3 regions of the Pseudomonas sp. GW821-FHT07F01 genome follow, and region 2 is predicted to be linked to each of the others. Evidence: riboswitches for the same ligand, from Rfam matches in the RefSeq annotation. Region 2 holds a riboswitch; each other region holds the start of a gene.
The links. A riboswitch is a leader RNA that binds a small molecule or an ion and turns the genes downstream of it on or off. The one in region 2 is predicted to bind cobalamin.
Positions count from the first base shown of each region.

Region 1: it holds a riboswitch for cobalamin, as region 2 does, so the genes downstream of both, AC07R1_RS04690 (TonB-dependent receptor) here and cobO (cob(I)yrinic acid a,c-diamide adenosyltransferase) in region 2, are expected to answer to the same signal.
Region 3: it holds a riboswitch for cobalamin, as region 2 does, so the genes downstream of both, AC07R1_RS08035 (CbtB domain-containing protein) here and cobO (cob(I)yrinic acid a,c-diamide adenosyltransferase) in region 2, are expected to answer to the same signal.

Region 1 is NZ_JBWKQO010000001.1:1,041,890-1,049,479, forward strand. It holds gene AC07R1_RS04690 (TonB-dependent receptor) at 1-1,875, opposite strand, end outside; cobalamin riboswitch at 1,986-2,190, opposite strand; gene AC07R1_RS04695 (NAD-dependent epimerase/dehydratase family protein) at 2,554-3,486, shown strand; gene AC07R1_RS04700 (bifunctional glycoside hydrolase/polysaccharide deacetylase family protein) at 3,567-6,377, shown strand; gene AC07R1_RS04705 (tetratricopeptide repeat protein) at 6,355-7,590, shown strand, end outside.
Region 2 is NZ_JBWKQO010000005.1:719,336-726,925, forward strand. It holds gene hda (DnaA regulatory inactivator Hda) at 151-855, shown strand; gene AC07R1_RS21755 (C40 family peptidase) at 1,079-1,699, shown strand; gene AC07R1_RS21760 (C40 family peptidase) at 1,864-2,397, shown strand; gene AC07R1_RS21765 (class I SAM-dependent methyltransferase) at 2,419-3,081, shown strand; gene AC07R1_RS21770 (PQQ-dependent sugar dehydrogenase) at 3,084-4,403, opposite strand; gene AC07R1_RS21775 (hypothetical protein) at 4,474-5,055, opposite strand; cobalamin riboswitch at 5,227-5,459, shown strand; gene cobO (cob(I)yrinic acid a,c-diamide adenosyltransferase) at 5,541-6,152, shown strand; gene AC07R1_RS21785 (cobyrinic acid a,c-diamide synthase CobB) at 6,163-7,503, shown strand; gene bluB (5,6-dimethylbenzimidazole synthase) at 7,496-7,590, shown strand, end outside.
Region 3 is NZ_JBWKQO010000002.1:411,936-419,525, reverse strand. It holds gene metH (methionine synthase) at 1-695, opposite strand, end outside; gene AC07R1_RS08060 (fatty acid cis/trans isomerase) at 850-3,141, shown strand; gene nfuA (Fe-S biogenesis protein NfuA) at 3,284-3,868, shown strand; gene cobM (precorrin-4 C(11)-methyltransferase) at 4,041-4,787, opposite strand; gene AC07R1_RS08045 (cobalamin biosynthesis protein) at 4,870-5,283, opposite strand; gene AC07R1_RS08040 (CbtA family protein) at 5,280-5,981, opposite strand; gene AC07R1_RS08035 (CbtB domain-containing protein) at 5,993-6,181, opposite strand; cobalamin riboswitch at 6,278-6,503, opposite strand; cobalamin riboswitch at 6,645-6,856, shown strand; gene cobW (cobalamin biosynthesis protein CobW) at 6,955-7,590, shown strand, end outside.

The DNA.
Region 1 (7,590 bases), on a different contig from region 2:
CAGGTTGGCGGTGCGTCGCGGCACGTTGGTGGGGCGATTGCCGGCCCGGGACACCGCTTTGCCAGAGACCACCTCATCGAAGTCATCGTACTCGGCACGCACCACCGAGGCGTTGGCCGAGACTTGCCAGCCGTGATCCAGGGCCAGCTCCAGCGAGGTTTCCAGGCCGTCGGCGGATTGCTGGCCGACCTGCTGCGCCAGGCGGGTCACCGGATCGGTGGTCAAGAGCTTTTTCTTGACGATGTGGTAGGCCGCCAGGGTCCATTCGCCACGGCCGTTCCAGAACTGCTGCTTGAGCCCGAACTCGGTCTGCTTGGCTTCGGTCAGGTCCATCTGCAACTGGCTCGGGTTGAGGCTGATCAGGTTGCTGACCCCGTCTTCACTGGTGGAGTACTGGCCGTACAGCGACAGTTGATCGGTGACCGCGAACACCAGGCCGGCGCGCCAGTTGCCGCCGGTGAGGCTGCGATCGGTGCGGGTGCCGGCGCGCAGATCACTGCGATCGATATGGTTCTGGTCGCGGCGGATGCCGGTCACCAGCGACCAGCGCTCCGACAGTTGCAGGCGGTTTTCCGCAAACAGGGCGAAAGTGCGGGTGCTGCTGTCGGTCTGGGGCGAGAAGGGCGAGCGGCTCTGGAAGTAGCCCGGTGCCGGGTTCCACGGGTCGATATAGTCGCTACCGATATCCTTGTAGGGCGAGTTGTTGGCCACGCCGAAGCGAATCCTGTTGTACTCCAGGCCGACCACGGTCCTGCTGTCCAGGCCGAACAGCGAGTGGTTGAAGGTGAAGCTCTGGCGATCGCCGATCTGCTCCTGATCGTGCTTGATCTCCAGGTAGTCGCCGCGCAGCAACTGCTCCCGGGAGCTGACCCAGTTGTAGGCTTCGGCGTTGCGCCAGTGGCGGCGGCTCTTGATGTAGTAGAGCTGGTTGCTGGCGCTGAGGTTGTCGCTCAGGGTCCAGTCGGTGTTGAGCCGGGTCCATTCGTCGTTGTAGCGCTGCACGGCGTTGCGCAGGTTGTAGTTCTTGTCCCGCAGGCTGTCGCGGTATTGGCCGGCAATCAGCGGCGTGCCGAAATAGCTGGCGGGTTCGCTTTCACCGCGTTCATGGGCCAGGGTGAAACCGAGGTCGTCGGTGGCTTGCCAGCGTAGCGCCGCGCTGAGTGCCAGGCTGCGTGACTGGCCCTGGTCGACCCAGCCATTGCTCTGCTGCTGGTTCAGGGTCAGGCGGTAGCTCAGGGTGTCGGTCAGCGAGCCGCCGCTGTCCAGGCCCAGTTGCTGGCGATCATGGGAGCCATAGCCCAGGCGCAGGCGGTTGTGGATCTCACCGTCGAAGGGCTTCTTGGCAATCACGTTGATCACCGCGCCGGTGGCGCCTTCCCCGTACAGCACCGAGGCCGGGCCGCGGATCACGTCGATGCGCTCGACCATCCACGGGTCCACCGGGAAGGTCTGGCTGCCGGCGCCGGTGTACAGGCGCGCGCCGTCGAACAGGGTCATCACCGAGGAGTGCCCGGTAAAGCCGCGGGCCGACAGTGCGGTATTGCCGTTGCCCGGGGTGGCGATGCTGGTGATGCCGGGGGAGCGGGTGACGGCATCCTGCACCGTGAGGTTGTTGCGGTTGCTGATGGCGTCGTTGCCCAGGCTGCTGGTGCTGGCCGGAGTCTCCAGGGCCGTGAGGTTCAGCCGCGAGCCGGCGGGCAGGGGCGTGTCCAGAGAGGTTTGCGGGGCGCTGGAGACTCCGCTCACTTGGGCCTCGGGCAAGACCAGGAAGGTTTTCTGTTCAGCCTGTGCCAGGGCCGGGCAGGCCATGCAAGGCAGGAGGGTGAAACACAGCGAGGGGCTCGCCAGGTGTTGCAGCAAGGAGGTGCGGGACATGCGATTCCTACTACTTGTAAGGAATGAATGAATCCCGGAGGGAACAACGCATAGGGAATCGCGGGCAGCCGCGCCCACGAAAACCGGACTGCGCCCGCCCACCGCGGGGTTGTCAAACGAAGTGGCAGGCCGGTCTCCGGGCTCGCGAGGGTCATGAGGCATTCACCTTCCCATGCCTTGGCACAGTGGTCTGTCGAATGCTTCGCTCGCTTACCGTTGCGGGGGCAGCGCCGGACTGATCATCGAAATGACGCACCGGCTTCCCGTTTAACCCCATGCACGGCGGCATGGGACACCTGAAACTGGCGCGCATATGAGCACTGCCGAGCCCTTGCGTCAATGGCATGTGGCCAGCTACGGCGGCGGTTTCAGCGCTTTATGCTGGGAAAGTCAATATATTGACCTATTTTTCCTGGCGCTTAAATAATCGACAAATATCGACGCATTATTGACGATTTTGCTTTTCTGACCCAGTATGTCGGCGCTGAGCGATTGATTATCTTGAGTTTTTTTTTGACGCCAAAGCTCTGAACTCTGCTCCGAAAAAAGGCGAAACAGCCTATGGGGCAGAGCAGCCAAACAAAACATGATGGCCAGGATGGCAAGTAGCCAGGGCTGATCCGTTGGCTGTGCTAGCTTCAGACGGCGTAGCCGCGATTTTTCTCTTTGGAATGATCTATGTCTGCCGAACGGATACTGGTTACTGGGGGCGCTGGTTTTATCGGTTCTCACCTCGTGGATGCACTGCTGGCCAAGGGTTATGCGGTGCGGGTTCTGGACGACCTTTCCACGGGCAAGGTCGGCAATCTGCCCATGGGCGATGCTGGCCTGGAACTGCTGGTGGGGGATGCCGCCGATGCGGCACTCCTGGCGGATGCCGTTCAGGGCTGCGATGCCGTGGTGCATCTGGCTGCTGTGGCGTCGGTCCAGGCTTCGGTCGAAGACCCGGTGGCCACCCACCAGAGCAATTTCATCGCCACCCTGCGCCTGTGCGAGGCGATGACCGCGGCCGGTATCCGCCGCGTGGTGTTCGCCTCCAGTGCTGCGGTCTATGGCAATAACGGCGAGGGCACGCCGATTGCCGAAGACACCCCCAAATCTCCCCTCACGCCCTACGCGGCGGACAAGCTCGCCAGCGAGTACTACCTGGACTTCTACCGCCGCCAGCATGGGCTGGAACCGGTGATCCTGCGCTTTTTCAATATCTTCGGCCCGCGCCAGGACCCTTCATCGCCGTATTCCGGGGTGATCAGCATTTTCAGCGAGCGGGCCAAGGCCGGGCGGCCCATCACCCTGTTCGGCGATGGCGGGCAGACCCGCGACTTCGTCTATGTCGCGGACCTGGTGAAGATCCTGGTGCAGGGCCTGGAATGCCCCGCGCCGGCAGCCGATGCCACCAATGTCGGGCTCGGCGGGGTGACCACCCTCAACGATCTGATTGGCGCCCTGCAGCAGATCAGCGGCAAGCCGCTGCAGGTGAGCCACGGCGCGACCCGCTCCGGGGATATCCGCCATTCCAAGGCCGACAACCGCCGCTTGCGCGAGCGCTTCGACCTGGGCACGCCCAGCAGCCTGGCCGAGGGCCTGGAACGGCTTTACCGCAGCCTTTAGTTCGTTGCCTTAGGGGCGCCCGCCATGGCGGCTGCCCTAGAGCCTGATGTTGTGCAGATTGATCTACTGAAGAGTGAGTTATGGATATCGAGTTTCGCAGGGGGCATGTCTGCAAAGTGGTTCGACGCCTGTTTACCGCATTGGCCTTGTGTGCCACCAACACCCTGGTGCAGGCCGCACCCGCGGCGCCCGCCAGTGTCGGGTTCTGGTACGCCGAGCAGCCACCCTTGCAGGAGCTGGCGCAGTTCGAATGGGCAGTGGTCGAGCCCGGCCATATGGCCAGCGCCGATGTCGCCACCTTGCGCAAGCTCGGCAGCCAGCCGTTCGCCTACCTGTCGGTAGGGGAGTTCGACGGCAACCGCGCTGCCCTGGCCAAGCAGGCCCTGGCCCAGGGCGCGAGCCCCGTGCGCAACAAGGCCTGGGACAGCCAGGTGATGGACATCGCCACCCCGGCCTGGCGCGAACACCTGTTCAAGCGTGCCAAGGCGCTGCAGGACCAGGGCTACGCCGGCCTGTTCCTGGACACCCTGGACAGTTTCCAGTTGCTCCCCGAGGCCGATCGCGAACCGCAACGCAAGGCCCTGGCCTCGTTCCTGCGGGAACTGCACAGCCGGCTGCCCAACCTCAAGCTGTTCTTCAACCGGGGCTTCGAGGTACTGGGCGAGCTCGATGGCGTCGCCTCGGCCGTGGCGGTGGAATCCATCCACGCCGGCTGGGATGCCTCGGCCAAGCGTTACCGCCCGGTTTCCGAAGCCGACCGCACCTGGCTTGAAGGCGAACTCAAGCCGCTGCGCGCACGCAACATCCCGCTGGTGGCCATCGATTACCTGCCGGCCAACCGTCGGGAAGAGGCACGCAAGCTGGTCCGGCAATTGAGCCAGGAAGGCTTTATACCGGTGGTCACCACCCCGGACCTCAACGCCCTGAGCATGAGCACCGTGGAAGTCCAGCCGCGGCGCATCGCCATGCTCTATGACCCGCGCGAAGGGGAACTCTACGATCACGCCGGGCACCGCATGCTCGGTGGCCTGCTGGAATACCTGGGTTACCGGGTGGACTACTTCCCGGTGGACGACAGCCTGCCTGCCTACAGCTTCGCCGGCCTTTACGCCGGGGTGGTGCTGTGGATGACCAGCGGCCCGCCCGAGGACAGCCGTGCCTTCTATAGCTGGGTCGGCCAGCGCCTGGATGAGCAGGTGCCCCTGGCGATCATGGCCGGCCTGCCGATCGAGGACCGGGCGCTGCTCAAGCGCCTGGGGCTGAACCTGGCGGCGCCGGGGGCTCGCGATGCCCTGCATGTGCTGAGCCAGGACAAGAGCCTGATCGGCGCCTTCGAGGCCCCGGTGGTGGCGCGCAGCCGTGAACTGACCCGCGTGAGCCTGCTGCCCGACGGGCCGAAACCAGCCCTGGTGCTGGGCGATGACAAGGGCGGCAAGTACGTCCCGGTGGCCACCGCCGCCTGGGGCGGCATGGCCCTGGCCCCCTATGTGGTGGAGGCCAATGTGGAGCGCAGCCGCTGGATCCTCGACCCGTTCGCCTTTATCCAGAAGGCCCTGCGCCTGCCGTCCCAGCCACGACCGGACACCACCACCGAGAACGGTCGGCGGATCGCCACGGTGCATATCGACGGTGACGGTTTCCCGTCCCATGCCGAAGTGCGTGGCACCCCGTATTCCGGGCGCCAGGTGCTGGACGACTACATTCGTCCCAACCCGTTCCTGACCTCGGTCTCGATCATCGAAGGCGAAGTCGGGCCCAAGGGCATGTCGCCGTTCCTGGCGCGGGAGCTGGAGCCCATCGCCCAGGAGATCTTCGCCGACCCCAAGGTCGAAGTGGCCACCCACACCTACAGCCACCCGTTCTACATGCAGCCGGAGAAGGCCAAGAAGGACGAGGATTTCCACGCCGAATACGGCCTGCGCCTGAATATCCCGGGGTACAAGACCCTGGATTACAAGCGCGAGATCCTCGGCTCGCGGGACTACATCAACAGCCGCCTGACCACCGCGCAGAAACCGGTGAAGCTGGTCTTCTGGCCGGGGGATGCGCTGCCCAGCGCCGAGACCATCAAGCTGGCCTACGACGCCGGGCTGAAAAACGTCAACGGCGGGCAGACCATCCTGACCAAGGCCAACTCATCGCTCACCGGCCTGTACCCGCTGTTGCGGCCGACCTCGGGCGGCTTGCAGTACTACGCTCCGGTGATCAACGAGAACATGTACACCAACCTCTGGAAAGGCCCGTACTACGGCTTTCGCGATGTGATCGACACCTTCGAGCTGACCGACAGCCCACGGCGCCTGCGCGGCATCCACCTGTACTACCACTTCTATTCGGGCACCAAGCAGGCGTCGATCAAGGCCATGACCGACATCTACCAGTTCATGCGTGGCCAGCAGCCGCTGTCATTGTGGATGAGTGACTACCTGGACCGGGTCCACGGCCTGTACCAGGCAAGCCTGGCGCGGACCGCCAATGGCGACTGGCAGGTACGCGGCATGGACGGCCTGCGCACCTTGCGCCTGGACCCGGCGCTGGGTTGGCCGGACCTCGGCCGCTCGGTGGGGGTGGCCGGGGTGCGCGACTTGCCCCAGGGGCGCTATGTAGCCTTGAGCAGCGATCATGCGCTGTTGGCCCTGCGCCCCGAGCGCGATCCGCGCCCGGCACTGGAGCTGGCCAATGTTCCCCTGCGCGACTGGCGCTATGTCAATGACCGGCAGGTGAGCTTCTCCTTTGCCGGCCAGTTCAACCTGGAATTCTCGGTGCGTTCGGCCAGCGCCTGTCGGGTCGAGGTCCAGGGCCAACGCTACGCCGGCAAGTCCGAACAGGGCCTGTGGCATTTCCAACTTCCCATGAAGCAGGTGAGTGATGCCCAACTCCTCTGCAACTAAGGCCAAGGCGCCCAGCGCGCGGCTGCTCAACCCCTGGGCCTTGCTGCTGGTGGCGATCGCCGTCGGCGTGCTGCTGTGGGCAACCTTTCGCAATGAAGAGGCGTTCCGCCCCAAGGGCGGGCAGCCGGACGAAGTGTCGGCCAGCTACGCCGAGGTGCTGCTGGCCGCACACCCGGAAAACAATGAGCTGCGCACCCAGCTGCTCGACCTGCTGATTCAGCTGGGGGACTACCCCAAGGCGGAAAAACACCTGGCCCAGTGGCAGCGGCCCGATCCGGCGCTCAAGGCCTACTACCGCTTGCAGCTCGATGCCCTGGCGCTGAACAACAGCACCGACAGCGCGGCCCTGCAGGCCCTGGCCGAACGTTTCAAGGCCTTTGACTACAAGCCGCTGCCATCGCCGCAACTGGAGCGCCTGGCCACTTTGGCCCTGAGCGCCCAGGCCCCGGGGCTGGCGGCGGATGCCTATGCCGAGCTGGCGCGGCGCGACCCGACACGGCGCGAGCAGTGGCTGCCTGAAGCCGCCAAGTGGTACCAGGCCAGCGAACAGCCGGGGCGCGCGGCCGATCTCTATGTGCAGTTGCTCGATGCCAGCCAGACCCCCGAGGCGCGTCGGCAGTTTCTGCAACAGGCCTTCACCACCCTGGTGGCGGCCGATCGCGGCGATCAGGCAGTGGAGCTGCTGGCCCGAGAGCTGGCCGCACAGCCGGACGTGGAATTCGAACCGGCGCTGCTGGACCGCGGCGTGGATGTGGCCGTGGCGCACAACCGCGTGGACTTGGCGGAACAGTTCTTCAGTGCCTGGCGCAAGGTGCAGCCCGACAGCCCGGAAATCCTCGCCAAGGAATTCAAGCAGCGCCTGGCCTTCGGTGACCTGGCCGGCGCCCATGCGGTGGGCCTGCAACTGCTCGAACAGCGGCCGGATGACCCGCAGTTGCTGGAGCAGATGGCCCATCTCGCCGAATGGCAGGGCGACTCGGCCGCCGCCCTGGGCTACTGGATCAGCCTGAGCACGCTAAGCAAGGACCCGGCGCAGTTCGAGCACACCTGGCGCCTGGCGATGCAGACCTACGACTTCGACCGGGGCATCCCACTGCTGGCGGGGATCATGGACAGCCGCGCCCTGACCAACGTCGAGCTCGATGCCCTGGTCTACGCGCAAGAGTCCAGGGGGACGCCCGAGGAGGCAGAAAAGTGGCTGCGCCGCTATGTC
Region 2 (7,590 bases):
GTCAAGGAACGCCCTTCGATTGCGTTTGGCTGTCGCAAACCTTTGATTTTGCTTGTGGTCTGCTGCATTGTGCGCTCGGCGTCACGGGTATAAACTTTGCAAACTTTACACAGAGGCCACTAACGGTTCGTTTGGAACTGTTCAGTCAGCATGAAACCGATTCAGCTGCCCCTAGGTGTGCGTCTGCGTGATGACGCCACCTTCATCAACTACTACCCAGGCGCCAATGCCGCAGCACTCGGCTACGTCGAGCGCCTCTGCGAAGCCGACGCCGGTTGGACCGAAAGCCTGATCTACCTCTGGGGCAAGGATGGCGTGGGCCGCACGCACTTGCTGCAGGCCGCGTGCCTGCGTTTCGAGCAGTTGGGGGAGCCGGCGGTGTATCTGCCGCTGGCGGAGCTTCTGGATCGCGGTATCGAGATTCTCGACAATCTGGAACAGTATGAGCTGGTCTGCCTGGATGACCTGCAGGCAGTGGCTGGCAAGGCGGATTGGGAAGAAGCGCTGTTTCATCTGTTCAACCGCTTGCGCGACAGTGGTCGGCGCCTGTTGATCGCGGCCTCGACCTCGCCTCGCGAGTTGCCGGTGAAGCTGGCGGATTTGAAGTCCCGCCTGACCCTGGCACTGATCTTTCAGATGCGCCCGCTCTCCGACGAAGACAAATTGCGTGCCTTGCAGCTAAGGGCATCCCGCCGGGGGCTGCATCTGACCGACGAGGTCGGGCATTTCATCCTGACCCGCGGTACCCGCAGCATGAGTGCCCTGTTCGAGCTTCTCGAGCGCCTCGACCAGGCTTCGTTGCAGGCCCAGCGCAAGCTGACCATCCCTTTTCTGAAAGAGACCCTGGGCTGGTAAAGACAAGGCTTCCAGGGCTTTCGGGGGCGACCTTCGGCATATTCCAGGCGCCAGAAAATGCACCTTTGGAAGGGTTTCCAGAGGCGGGCGGACTTAAAATGGGCTTAAAGCCTTAGATGTACGGAAGAAACTCATAAGTCACATTCTGATCGATTGAATTTGCAAATGAGGGCGATAGAAGGCATAGTCGCGTCTTCTATTATTTCAAGCCACGGTCGTGCCCATGCTAAATCGCTTCGCACCCCTCGTGCCTCTCGCACTCGTCACCCTGTTGTTTGGTTGCGCCTCCCACACTCCGGTGTCCCAGCAGCAACCTGTCCAGCAGGCTCAAGTCTCCGTCAAAAACCAGTCTTCCGCTGTTTATCAGGAAGAGCTGGCAACTGAAAAGGAACTGGCAGAGTTCTCTGACAGCAAGCCTTACCAGTTGCCAGTTCTGGCTGACAGCATCCTCGAGCGCGGCATGTCCCTGATCGGTACCCGTTACCGTTTCGGCGGTACCTCGGAAGCCGGCTTCGATTGCAGCGGTTTCATCGGTTATCTGTTTCGTGAAGAGGCGGGCATGAACCTGCCGCGTTCCACTCGCGAAATGATCAACGTGAAAGCGCCTCTGGTAGCGCGCAACAATCTCAAGCCGGGTGATCTGCTGTTCTTCAGCACCAACGGCCGTGGGCGCGTCAGCCACGCAGGTATCTACCTGGGCGATGACCAGTTCATCCACTCCAGCAGCCGTCGCAGTGGCGGTGTGCGGGTCGACAGCCTGGGCGATAGCTACTGGAGCAAGACCTTCATCGAAGCCAAGCGCGCACTCGCCATGGCTCCAACCGTGGTCACTGCACGCAAATAAGCGGACTATTTGTAGGGCGAAGTTAAAGTCTTACTTGAAGTTTGGCGTGTAGGCGCTAGAATCCTGATCTATTGTTGAAACTAACCGCGTAAGCCTTGCTTACGCGGTTTTGTTTTCAGTGCCACGGCAGAGAAAGCCGCATCCCGATCAGGATTGTCCAGCTTATGTCGACCTCAGCCCGTTTTGCTCTTATTGCCCTCGCAGCGCTGCTCAGCGCCTGTGCCAGCCGTACCCCGCCGCCTGCGCCTGTGGTGCGTGCTCCGGTGTTCAACTCCTCCCAAACCTTCTCTCCGGTTGCCGAAGACGTGCTGTTCCGCGCCCTTGGGCTGGTGGGCACGCCTTATCGCTGGGGCGGCAACACCCCGGATTCCGGTTTCGACTGCAGTGGCCTGATCGGTTACGTCTACCGCGATGCGGCGGGTATTTCCCTGCCGCGTTCAACCCGGGAAATGATCGGCATGCAGGCGCCGGATGTGGGCAAGAACGCGCTGCAGACCGGCGATCTGATCTTCTTCGCCACCAATGGCGGCTCCCAGGTCAGCCATGCGGGCATCTACGTGGGGGAAGGGCGCTTCGTGCATGCGCCGGCCACTGGCGGCACGGTGAAGCTCGACAGCCTGTCCAAGGCCTATTGGCAGAAGGCCTACCTGAGCGCCAAGCGCGTCCTGCAGCCAGAACACCTGGCGCGCAATCCCTAATCTTCTCTGGTCGAGGTGCCTGTGACCGCTCGGACGCTGAACCTCGACGATGCCCTCTACCATTACCTGCTGGACGTTTCCCTGCGTGAAACGCCCCTGCTGCGTCGTCTGCGGGATGAAACCCAGGCATTGCCCACCGCCCGTTGGCAGGTGGCGCCCGAGCAGGGCCAGTTCCTCGCGTTGCTGGTGAAGTTGACCGGCGCCCGTCGCGTGCTGGAGGTCGGCACCTTCACCGGCTACAGCGCCCTGTGCATGGCCCAGGCGCTGCCTGAAGACGGCTCTCTGATCTGCTGCGACATTCCCGGCGACTACAACGCTACGGCCCTGCGCTACTGGCAGGAGGCGGGGGTGGGCCAGCGCATCGAACTGCGCCTGGCCCCGGCCCTGGATACCCTGGCCAGCCTGGAGCGAGCGGGGCAGCTTGGCTGTTTCGACCTGATCTTCATCGATGCCGACAAGGCCAACTACCCGGCCTACCTGGAGGCCGCGCTAGGCCTGCTGCGCGTTGGCGGGCTGCTGGTGTTCGACAACACCCTGTGGAGCGGGCGCGTGCTGGAGACCGATTCCCTGAGCGAGGATACCCGAGCCATCCAGGCGCTCAATCGCGCCTTGAAGGATGACTCGCGTATCGATCTGTCGCTGCTGCCGCTGGGAGATGGTCTGACGCTGTGCCGCAAGCGTTGAGCCTAGGGGGCTTTGGCGGCGGAGACTCGCCAGATCTTGTTGCCCACATCGTCGGCCACCAATAACCCGCCTTGCTGGTCGATCACCACTCCGACCGGGCGTCCCATGGCTTTCTCGTCGGCATTGAGAAAGCCGCTAAGCACATCGATCGGCGCTCCATTGGGCTTGCCGGCGCTGAATGGCACGAAAACCACCTTGTAGCCGCTATGAGGCTTGCGATTCCAGGAACCGTGCTGGCCGATGAAGGCGCCTTCGGTGAAGGGGGCGGGGAGCTTGCTGCCGTCGGCGAAGGTCAGCCCCAGCGACGCGGTGTGCGGGCCTACCGCGTAGTCCGGGGCGATGGCCTTGGCCACCAGGTCGAGGTTCTGCGGCTTGACCCGTACATCCACATGTTGCCCGTAGTAGCTGAAGGGCCAGCCATAGAACGCGCCATCCTTGACCGAGGTGATGTAGTCCGGCACCAGGTCGCTGCCGATTTCGTCCCGCTCGTTGACTGCGGTCCAGAGTGCGCCGCTGGCCGGCTCCCAGGCCAGGCCATTGGGGTTGCGCAGGCCGGTGGCGAACAGGCGGTGCTGGCCGCTTTCACGGTCCACCTCCCAGATCGCCGCTCGGCCTTGCTCCTTGTCCAGGCCGTTTTCGCCGACGTTGCTGTTGGAGCCCACGGTGACGTAGAGCTTGCTGCCGTCCTTGCTGGCGATAACGTTCTTGGTCCAGTGATGGTTGAGGGTGCCGCCGGGCAGGTCGACCACCTTGGTGGCGGCTGCGCTGATCTGGGTGTCGCCGCTCTGATAGGGAAAGCGCAGTAGCTTGTCGGTATCGGCCACATACAGGTCATTGCCCACCAGGGTCATGCCAAAGGGCGAATTGAGGTTCTCCAGAAACACTGTGCGGGTCTCCGCCACACCATCGTGATCCTGGTCCCTTAGCAGGGTGATGCGGTTGGCGCTGGGCACGGCCGCCCCGGCACGGCCCATGATCTTGCCGGCGATCCAGCCGCGAATGCCCTGGCTGTCATCCGGTTTGGGCGGGGCGTTGGTTTCCGCCACCAGCACATCGCCATTGGGCAGGACGTAGAGCCAGCGTGGATGGTCGAGGTTCTCGGCGAAAGCCTTGACCTGGGTGCCGGCCGCGGCCTGGGGTTTTGCACCTTGCGGCCAGCCGATGGCGGGGGCGATGTTGACCGTGGGGATCAACGTCGGGTTGGGTTCCGGCAGCTTGGGGTTGGGGCCGGTGCCGTCGGACACCTGCAGGCTGGAAGTTTCGCCGCAGGCGGCGAGGCCGGCGGCGATGGCGATCAGTAGGCTGTGCTGAAGCTTGAGCATGCGAATTTCCCTATGAGTGCACGGACGTCGTAGTCATAGAGAAGCATAGCCAGTCGATGGTTCCGCCCGATCAGCGGGCCTCCTTGAAGAGCACGGCGACGCCCGGGTGGTAGTGGCCGGCCTCGTTGTGCAGCTTGCGATAGGCGTAGGGGAAGTACCAGGCCACGGCGCAACAGTGCTCTTTCTGCAGTTCGTCGAGCATGTCCTGGAGCTCTTCCGGGGTAGCGCTGTGCTGGGATTTTTGTGGGGCAACGAACAGGCAACCCAGTCTCAGGTCGCTGGCGTAGCTGATCTTTCTTGCATCCTGGGCAACGTCCAGCAGTGCCTGGGTCAGGTTCAGGCTGTTGACCCTTGGCCAGCGCTGGGTGGCGTGGATGTAGGCGCGCTCTTCCTTGGTGGCCAGGTACAGGTCGGTGCGGGCGTTGCGCGCACCTTCTTCCTGCTGTTTCCTGCTGGGGCTGTGTTCCAGGCTGACCATCTCGGCCATCCAGGCCGCCGCGCTGAGCAGCCCGAGATTGGCCTGCTCGTCGAACCAGTAGGGCGTTTCGTTATCGCCGCGAACCGCGTTGTAGCGATCGATGCAATCGAACCAGCGTTCCAGCATCGGGCGCAGGAATTCCAGCTTCGGATTGCTGATGATCATGCCTTGCATCGAACTCACCCCTTATTGTTGTGTGGTTGGCGCCTGGGGCGCTGAAAAGTGGCTATTTGATATCATTGCTCTGAGTGTGGCACAAGATTGGCGTCAGTTTATTGATGCAGTGCAGTTTTGTGCCGGGGGCGACGGCCGGCTTTAATTGACGCTCCACCCCCAACCCTCTAACCTTCGCGACTTGTTTCAGGTGCTCTGTGGCCGGTGGCCGACAGAGTGAAACAGGGAAGCCGGTCAGGGTCTGTTCCAGTGATGGAGCCGACGACGATTCCGGCGCTGCCCCCGCAACGGTAGATGAGTCAAGACTGCGCCTGACGCCACTGTGTCAATGACACGGGAAGGCGCGCAGTCCGGCAGCCATGCCGCTCATGAGCCCGGAGACCGGCCTGATCCATCCAACGGCATCACGGTGGGCGATGCCAGGCTAGCGCCGTCTGTTCCTTTTCCCTGCCCCCCGTTCCCCAGCCCCAACGGAGAGCTGCCCCATGAGTGAATCCCCCGATCGTGACGAGCGCCATCTGGCGCGCATGTTGCGCAAAAAAGCCGTGATCGATGAACGCATTGCCAACTCGCCCAACGAATGCGGCCTGCTGCTGGTATTGACCGGCAACGGCAAGGGCAAGAGCAGCTCGGCCTTCGGCATGCTGGCGCGGTCCATGGGCCACGGCATGCAGTGTGGCGTGGTGCAGTTCATCAAGGGGCGTAATAGCACCGGCGAAGAACTGTTCTTCCGGCGTTTCCCCGAGCAGGTGCGCTTTCACGTGATGGGCGAAGGCTTTACCTGGGAAACCCAGGATCGCCAGCGCGATATCGCTGCGGCTGAAGCCGCCTGGGCGGTTTCCAGGGAGTTGCTGAGCAACCCGGATATTGGCCTGGTGGTGCTCGACGAGCTGAACATTGCCCTCAAGCACGGCTACCTGGACCTGGATCAGGTGCTCAGTGACCTGCAGGCACGTCCGCCCATGCAGCATGTGGTAGTGACCGGTCGCGGCGCCAAGCCGGAGATGATCGAGCTGGCCGATACCGTGACCGAGATGGGCATGGTCAAGCACGCCTTCCAGGCCGGGATCAAGGCGCAGAAAGGTGTCGAGCTGTGAGCGTGAATTCATGACTGATGTTCGTCATTGCCCGGCAGTGTTGATCGCCGCACCGGCTTCCGGCCAGGGCAAGACCACGGTGACCGCGGCCCTTGCCCGCTTGCACCGCAACCGGGGGCGCAAGGTTCGGGTCTTCAAGTGCGGCCCGGATTTCCTCGACCCGATGATTCTTGAGCGCGCCAGTGGTGCTGCGGTGTACCAGTTGGACATGTGGATGGTGGGCGAGCAGGAAAGCCGCCGTCTGCTCTGGGAGGCGGCGGGAGAGGCCGACCTGATTCTGATCGAAGGGGTCATGGGCCTGTTCGATGGCACCCCTTCCAGCGCCGATCTGGCGCGGCATTTCGGCGTGCCGGTGCTGGGGGTGATCGATGGCACCGCCATGGCCCAGACCTTCGGCGCCCTGGCTCTGGGCCTGGCGCGCTACCAGCCGGACCTGCCGTTTGCCGGGGTGCTGGCCAACCGGGTTGGTACCCTGCGCCATGCGCAGTTGCTGGAAGGCAGCCTGACGGAAGGCTTGCGCTGGTATGGCGCCTTGTCCCGGGAAACCGATATCGAGCTGCCCAGCCGCCATCTGGGGCTGGTGCAGGCCAGCGAGCTGAATGATCTGGACCTGCGCCTGGATGCCGCAGCCGAGGCCCTGGCCAGCAGTTGCCAGGTGGAACTGCCGCCAGCGGTGAGTTTTGCCGCGCCCACGCCGGTGGCTTGCGCGCCGCTGCTCAAGGGCGTGCGGATTGCCGTGGCGCGGGACGAGGCGTTTGCCTTCACCTATGGCGCCAGCCTCGATCTGTTGCGAGCCATGGGGGCGCACTTGAGCTTCTTCTCGCCGATCCACGATACCCAGCTGCCCGACGCGGACAGCCTGTACCTGCCCGGCGGCTATCCCGAGTTGCACCATCAGGCCCTGGCCCGCAACAGCAGCATGCTGCAGGCCATTCGTGCCCATCACGCGGCTGGCAAGCCGCTGCTCGCCGAGTGCGGCGGCATGCTCTACCTGCTGGACTCCCTGACCGATGTCGAAGGCCAGCGTGCCGAGCTCCTGGGCCTGCTGCCCGGAGATGCGGTAATGCAGAAGCGCCTGGCGGCACTGGCCTTGCAAGCGGTGGATTTGCCCGAAGGCAGTCTGCGCGGCCACACCTATCACCATTCCCTGACCAGCAGCGAGCTGCTGCCCATCGCCCGTGGGCTCAGCCCCAACGGCGGGCGCGGCGCGGAAGCGGTGTATCGCCAGGGGCGGATGACGGCCTCTTACGTGCACTTCTATTTCCCGTCCAATCCGGCGGCGGTGGCGGCGTTGTTTGCGCCGGGCGCGCCTGTTGAGCCGGTTTTAGCCGAGGGCGTGGCGGGTGAGTGAGCAGGGGTTCTCTGAGGCGCAGCGCGAGGGGGTCTACCGGGCCATCGCCGAGCGCCGCGACATGCGTCATTTCGCGGGTGGCAGTGT
Region 3 (7,590 bases), on a different contig from region 2:
TCGGTGGTCTGGCCGGAGAGGGTGCGCCCGGAAGCATCGGTGATGGTCCCGGAAATCATGATCGGCAGTTCGAAGCCCAACTCCTCGAACACGCCCTGCACGGCGAAGATCGCGGCCTTGGCGTTCAAGGTGTCGAAGATGGTCTCGATCAGGATCAGGTCGGCACCGCCTTCGATCAGGCCCTTGGTGGCCTCGGTGTAGTTTTCCACCAGTTCATCGAAGGTGACGTTGCGGTAGCCGGGGTTGTTGACGTCCGGCGACAGCGAGCAGGTGCGGCTGGTCGGGCCCAGGACGCCAGCGACGAAACGTGGCTTGTCCGGGGTCTCGAGGGTTTTCGCGTCCGCCACCTTGCGCGCCAGGCGGGCGCCTTCTACGTTCAATTCGTAGACCAGTTCTTCCATGCCGTAGTCGGCCTGGGACACTTGGGTGGCGTTGAAGGTGTTGGTCTCGAGGATGTCGGCACCGGCATCCAGGTAGGCTTTTTCGATGGCGCCGATCACGTCCGGGCGGGTCAGCACCAACAGGTCGTTGTTGCCCTTGACGTCGCTGGGCCAGTCGGCGAAGCGCTTGCCACGGTAGTCATGTTCTTCGAGCTTGTAGCTCTGGATCATGGTGCCCATGCCGCCATCGAGAATCAGAATGCGCTCTTTGAGGGCTTGCTGGAGGGCGTGGAGGCGAGCACTGCGATCGGACATGAGAACTACCTGGTAAGGCCATTGCGAAGGGCGGCGATCATAGCAAACCTGCATGGTTTTGCGGCATGCGTGGTTTTTGCATGAATATCGCTCATGTTGGTCGAGGGGTGAGACCGGTAGAATCGCGGCGTTTTTTTCTTTCGGGACCAGGGACATGCCGTTTCGTTTTATCGTCAGCAGCGCGCTGCTGCTTCTGAGTTCAGTGTGCCTGGCACAAGGTCCGGCGCCGGCGATTTCCTATACCCGCGACATCCAGCCGATCTTTACCGAGAAATGCGTGGCCTGTCATGCCTGTTACGACTCCGCCTGTCAGCTCAACCTGGGCAGTGGTGAAGGGGCCAGCCGCGGTGCTTCGAAGATTCCGGTGTACGACGGCGAGCGCAGCAAGGCCCAAGCGCCTACGCGGCTGTTCTATGACGCCACTGGCCAGCGTGCCTGGCAGCAGAAGGGCTTCTATTCGGTGCTTGACGCCCAGGGCAGCCAGGCGGCGCTGATGGCGCGCATGCTGGAACTGGGCCATCGCACCCCGCTGCAACCCAACGCCAAGTTGCCCAGCGAGATCGCCCTGGGCCTGAGCCGCGAGAACATGTGCCCGCAGCCGGCGGAGTTCGACGCCTATGCCGGGGCTCACCCCAAGGAAGGCATGCCCCTGGCGGTCACCGGCCTGACCGATCAGCAATACCTGACCCTGCAACGCTGGCTGGCCTCGGGCGCGCCCATCGACGAGCAAGGCCTGGCCCCCAGTGCTCGGGAAAGCCTGCAAGTGGCTCAGTGGGAAAACCTGCTCAACGCCCCTGGCGCCCGGGAGAGCCTGGTGGCGCGCTGGCTCTATGAACACTTGTTCCTCGCCCACCTCTATTTTGAAGGCGGCGAGCCGGGGCATTTCTTCCAGTGGGTGCGTTCCCGTACCCCCAGTGGCCAGCCCATCGACCTGATCAACACCCGTCGCCCCAACGACGACCCGGGCACCCAGGTGTACTACCGCCTGTGGCCGGTGCAAGGGGTGATCGTGCACAAGACCCATATCACCTACCCGCTGAGCGCGGCGAAGATGGCCCGGGTCAAGACCCTGTTCTACAGCGGCGACTGGCAGGTCACGGCCCTGCCGGGCTACGGGCCGGCGCGCCGGGCCAACCCGTTCGAGACCTTCGAGGCGATTCCGGCCAAGGCCCGCTACCAGTTCATGCTGGATAACGCCGAATACTTCGTGCGCACCTTTATCCGTGGCCCGGTGTGCCGCGGGCAGATCGCCACCGACGTGATTCGCGACAACTTCTGGGCGCTGTTCCAGGCCCCCGAACATGACCTGTACATCACCGACCCGGCCTATCGCGGCCAGGCCACGCCGTTGCTGGCCATGCCCGGGCAGAACGACGACGTCGGCAGCGTGCTCAGCCTGTGGCTGGCCTATCGCGACAAGCGCAACGAGTACGAGGCCCTGCGCCGCGATTCCTATGCCGATTCGCCGGCGCCCAGCTGGTCGACCCTGTGGGCCGGCAACGACAACGCGCTGCTGAGCATCTTCCGCCACTTCGACAGCGCCTCGGTGACCAAGGGCCTGATCGGCGAAGTGCCACAGACGATGTGGCTGTTCGACTACCCGCTGCTGGAGCGCACCTACTATCAATTGGCGGTGAACTTCGACGTGTTCGGCAACGTCTCCCACCAGGCCCAGACCCGGTTGTACTTCGACCTGATCCGCAATGGCGCGGAGCAGAACTTCCTGCGCCTGATGCCCGCCGGCACCCGCGAGGATTTCCTCGACGATTGGTACCAGAACAGTGGCAAGTTCAAGATGTGGCTGGATTACGAGTCCATCGACGACGACAAGCGCAGCGCGCTGAAGCTCGACCTCAAGGACCCAAAAAAGGACTTCGCCAACCAGTTGCTGGCCCGCTATGGCGACCTCAACGCCAAGCCGGATCCGATCAACCGCTGTGACAGCGCCTACTGCTCACGCCCGAACATCGACCCGGCGCTGCAGGATGCCGAGCAGGCCCTGAGCCGCCTGGCATCGCGCCCGGCGGCGGGCCTCAAGGTCATCGAACAGTTGCCGGAAGCGACCCTGCTGCGTGTCCAGACCGCCAGCGGCAAGCGCGAGTTCTACAGCATGCTGCGCAACCGCGCCCACAGTAACGTGGCCTTCATGCTCGGCGAGTCGCTGCGCTATCAGCCGGGGCTGGACACCCTGACCATATTCCCGGGGATTCTCAGCAGCTATCCGAACTTCATGTTCAACGTACCGGCCGGGCAAGTGCCGGAGTTCGTCGACGCCATGCAGGCGGCCCGGGACGCCGCCAGCTTCGAGAAGATCGTCGAGCGCTGGGGCATCCGCCGCAGCCATCCGCAGTTCTGGCAGTACTTCCATGACCAGACCCGCTACCTGCAGGAAACCGACCCGGTGGAAGCCGGGGTCCTGGACATGAACCGTTACGAAAACCTCTGACATAGAGCTGTCATCGCCCCCGGACTGCGCCTTGGCGCGGCCCGGGGACGCTCTATACCAAAGTCTATCCCGACAAAAATACTAGGACTTTGTCAGCGGCTTGGATTGGCGTAAACTGCGCCCACGTCTGCGAGGAACCACCATGAGCGCCATAACCATTACCGACGCCGCCCACGATTATCTGGCTGATCTGCTATCCAAGCAGAACACCCCGGGGATTGGCATCCGCATCTTCATCACCCAGCCAGGGACTCAGTACGCCGAGACCTGCATCGCCTATTGCAAGCCGGGCGAAGAGAAACCCGAAGACAAGGCCCTGGGCCTGAAAAGCTTCACCGCCTACATCGACGCCTTCAGCGAAGGTTTCCTCGATGATGCGGTGGTCGACTACGCCACCGACCGCATGGGCGGCCAGCTGACCATCAAGGCGCCCAACGCCAAGGTGCCGATGGTCAATGCCGACAGCCCGGTCAACGAGCGCATCAACTACTACCTGCAAACCGAGATCAACCCGGGGCTGGCCAGCCACGGCGGCCAGGTCAGCCTGATCGACGTGGTCGAGGACGGCATTGCCGTGTTGCAGTTCGGCGGCGGTTGCCAGGGCTGCGGCCAGGCCGACGTGACCTTGAAGGAAGGCATCGAGCGCACCCTGCTCGAGCGCATTCCGGAGCTCAAGGGCGTACGTGACGTCACCGACCACACGCAGAAAGAAAACGCCTACTACTAAGGCGTTCGCTGCGACTTGAAAAAACGGCGCCCCGTGAGCGCCGTTTTTTTATGCCCCCAAGCCAGCTCCCCCCAAAGCCTCCGTAGGAGCCGGCTTGCCGGCGAAAGGGCCCTAGAGTCTTGTACCAATTCCCAGATCGCCTTCGCTGGCAAGCCAGTTCCCGCAAAGGGAGTCAAGGGCGGTAGAGATGTGCGTGCCCGGCGCGGTACAGCGACGATTCGCTGAATGCATCCGTGGCCAGCACCCGGCCCACCAGGATCAGTGCCGTGCGCCGAAAACCCTTGGCCGCCACCTGATCGACGATGTCCGCCAAGGTTCCCAGGGCCCAGTCCTGATCCGGCCAGGTGGCGCGGTGCACCACTGCAATCGGGCAGTCTGCGCCGTAGTGGGGCAGCAACTCGGCAACGATCTTCGGCAGGTGATTGACCCCCAGGTGGATGGCCATGGTGGCGCCGTGGGCCGCCAGGCTGGCGAAATCCTCGCCGGCAGGCATCGCGGTCTTGTCCGCGTAGCGGGTAAGAATCACGCTTTGGGAGACGTCCGGCAGGGTCAGTTCGGCCCCCAGCAGGGCAGCGCAGGCGGCGGTGGCGGTGACCCCGGGGATGATCTCGAAGGGGATGCCCAGCTCCCGCAGGCAGCGGATCTGCTCGCCGATGGCGCCATACAGGCTCGGGTCGCCGGAATGCACCCGGGCCACGTCCTGGCCCCGGGCATGGGCCTGCTTGATGGCCTCGATGATCTGCTCCAGGTGCAGTTCGGCGCTATTGATCACCCGCTCCGCGCGGTGCCCGTCGAGCACTGCCTGGGGGACCAGGGAGCCGGCGTAGATGATCACCGGGCAACGATGGATCAGGCGCTGGCCCTTGACGGTGATCAGTTCCGGGTCGCCGGGGCCGGCGCCGATGAAATAGACAGTCATGGCTGTGTCCTGTGAAAAAAGGTCGGGAGCCGTGCTTCAGATGAAGATTGCTCATGATCGAAGGCGGGAATTATCGGGGATTCTACCGGGCGGCGACCAATGCCAGGGTGGCTTGGGCGTATTTTTGCCGGGGAACAAGCAGTGTGGCCGGGCCGGGTGACAGCTGTTCGGCCAGGGCCAGGGCGGCACTTTCGGCCACGCCGTAGCAGCCGGTACGTTCGAAGGCGATTTGCGAGCGGTGGCTCAGGCGCAGGGCAAAGGGGGCGAGCTGGCCGCTGCTGAAACAGGTCAGCGGCAGTTCCAGTTGCTCCGCCAGTTGCAGCAGGCCGGGTTCGTTGCGCTTGAGGTCGATGCTGGCCAGGGCCAGGACCTGCCGGGCCTGCCACTGGTGCGCCGCCAGGACCTGGTCGAGCAAGGCGCGCAGCGTGGTCACCGGGCAGCCTTTCTGGCAGCCCAGGCCGACCACCAGGGTCGGCGCTGCGCTCACTTCGATCATGCCGAGTACTGGCCCGCGCTCTTGCGCCGGAACAACCAGGCGCTGATCAGCCCGAGGGCCAGCCAGAAGGCCGCATTGGTCAGCTGCGAGGCGATCTTGAATTGCGCTTCCAGTTCTTCCGGGGCCAGCATCGAATGCACTTCCGGCTGCGGCGCGCCGATCACGTGGGGTACGGCGATGATGGCCGCGCCCAGGATCTTCAGCAGCCAGTTGCGGGCGAACACGATCAGGGCAATGCCCACAGCGGTGGAGGCGGCGGTGCCGACCCACCAGATCTGCCGCTGTGCCAGGTCGGCTGCGGCGGTACCCGGCAGTTCCGGCGGCAGGCCCAGGGTCGGCGCCAGGCAGAAGGTGGCATAGCCGGCCAGGCCCCAGAGCAGGCCCTGGGACGTGCGGTTCGGCGCGCGCAGGGTGTAGAGGCCGGCCAGCATCAGGGCGAAGCCCACGGCCACCACCAGGTTGCCTCCGGTGGTGGACAGCACGCGCTGCCAGCCGTCTTCCGGCTCCCAGGCTTCGGCATCGTGGCTGTGGACGGCCATGGCGCCTTCGGCGTGCTCATGGACTTCGGCCGCGGGGGCCTTTTCATAGGTTTCCGCCTGCAGGATCAACGGGGCGACCCAGAAGCTTTGCAGCAGGGTCAGCAGCAGGGCGGCCAAGAGGCCGGTGAAACCTGCGGTTTGCGCGATACGCTTGATCATGTCGGCAGGTCTCAATGGCAAGGGAAGGCGGCGCTGTGGCGGGTGTCGTGAGCCGCGTTGTGCACCGCCTCGATGTGGGAGAAGCCGGCGAAGTACACCAGGCACGCGCCGAGGATCGAGGCGCCGATGGCGGCCACCAGGCGCTGGCTCAGGGTGGAGGTCGTGCTGGCGGAGTGGCTGGTGCTGCTGATGATCGACATGGCGCTTCCCTCTGGAGTGTCAGCGGGGTAGAGGCGCAGGAAAACCCCGCGTGATGGCCACGCAGGGTTTGCAACAGCGCCCGCCCACCGCGGGTTGTTATGTAAGTGTTGCGGGCCGGTCTCCGGGCTTGCGAGGGGCAGGGCTGTGTCATGCCGTGCCGGCAAGTGTCGCCTTCCCATGCCTTGGCACAGTGGATCTGACACTTCGCTCGCTTACCGTTGCGGGGGCAGCACCGGACTGGCCACGGCTTTTTAGTTAAGCACGTGATTCACCGGTTTCCCGTTTCACCCTGTAAGGGGCACCCGTAACAAGGTGTGTAGGAGATCATGGGCGGGGCAGGGGCGTCAATTGCCGTGACCGCTGCGCAGGTGTGCGCCGTGCTCGTGCAAGGTTCAATGGCTCTTTCGCCGGCAAGCCGGCTGCTACGGGCGCATTGTCGATTGACCGTCCCCCTGGCTCTGCGTAGCCTTGCGCTTTCGAGGTTCTTCGGCCACGGGTCGAAGCTAAGAAGGGAACGCGGTCGATGCCGCGGCTGCCCCCGCAACTGTGAAGGGTTCGATTGCTGCAAGGCCACTGCATGGGTGTCGACGACGCCGGTGGGAAGGCGCAGCAATCGCCGGTCCGACGACTGGCAAGCCCTCAGCCAGGAGACCTGCCTCGATCCAAGATTCTCACTACAACCGGGCGGGGTGATCCGGTGGCGAAATCTCCGCGCGCCCGGCGTTGCGGTTCTCGTCCCGTTTGCCCGCCTCCTTTTGCCAAAGGGCATCCGATGAAAACACTGGCCAAACTTCCCGTCACCATCGTCACCGGCTTCCTCGGCTCGGGCAAAACCACCCTGTTGCGGCACATGCTGGACAATGCCCAGGGCCGGCGCATTGCGGTGATCGTCAACGAATTCGGCGAGCTGGGCATCGACGGCGAAATCCTCAAGCAATGCGCCATCGGCTGCACCGAGGAAGAGGCCAGCGGCCGAGTCTACGAGCTGGCCAACGGTTGCCTGTGCTGCACCGTGCAGGAGGAGTTCTTCCCGGTGATGCGCGAACTGGTGGCGCGCCGTGGCGACCTGGACCACATCCTCATCGAGACCTCCGGTCTGGCGCTGCCCAAGCCTCTGGTCCAGGCCTTCCAGTGGCCGGAAATCCGCAGTGCCTGCACCGTCGATGCGGTGATCACCGTGGTCGACAGCCCGGCCGTGGCCGCCGGCACCTTCGCCGCCTTCCCCGATCAAGTGGACGCCCAGCGCAAGCTCGACCCCAACCTGGACCACGAATCGCCGCTGCATGAGCTGTTCGCCGACCAGCTGTCCAGCGCCGACCTGGTGATCCTCAACAAGACCGACCTGATCAGCCCCGAAGACCTGGCCAAGGTGCGCCTGGAAGTGGCCGAGGAGCTGCCGCCGGCGGTC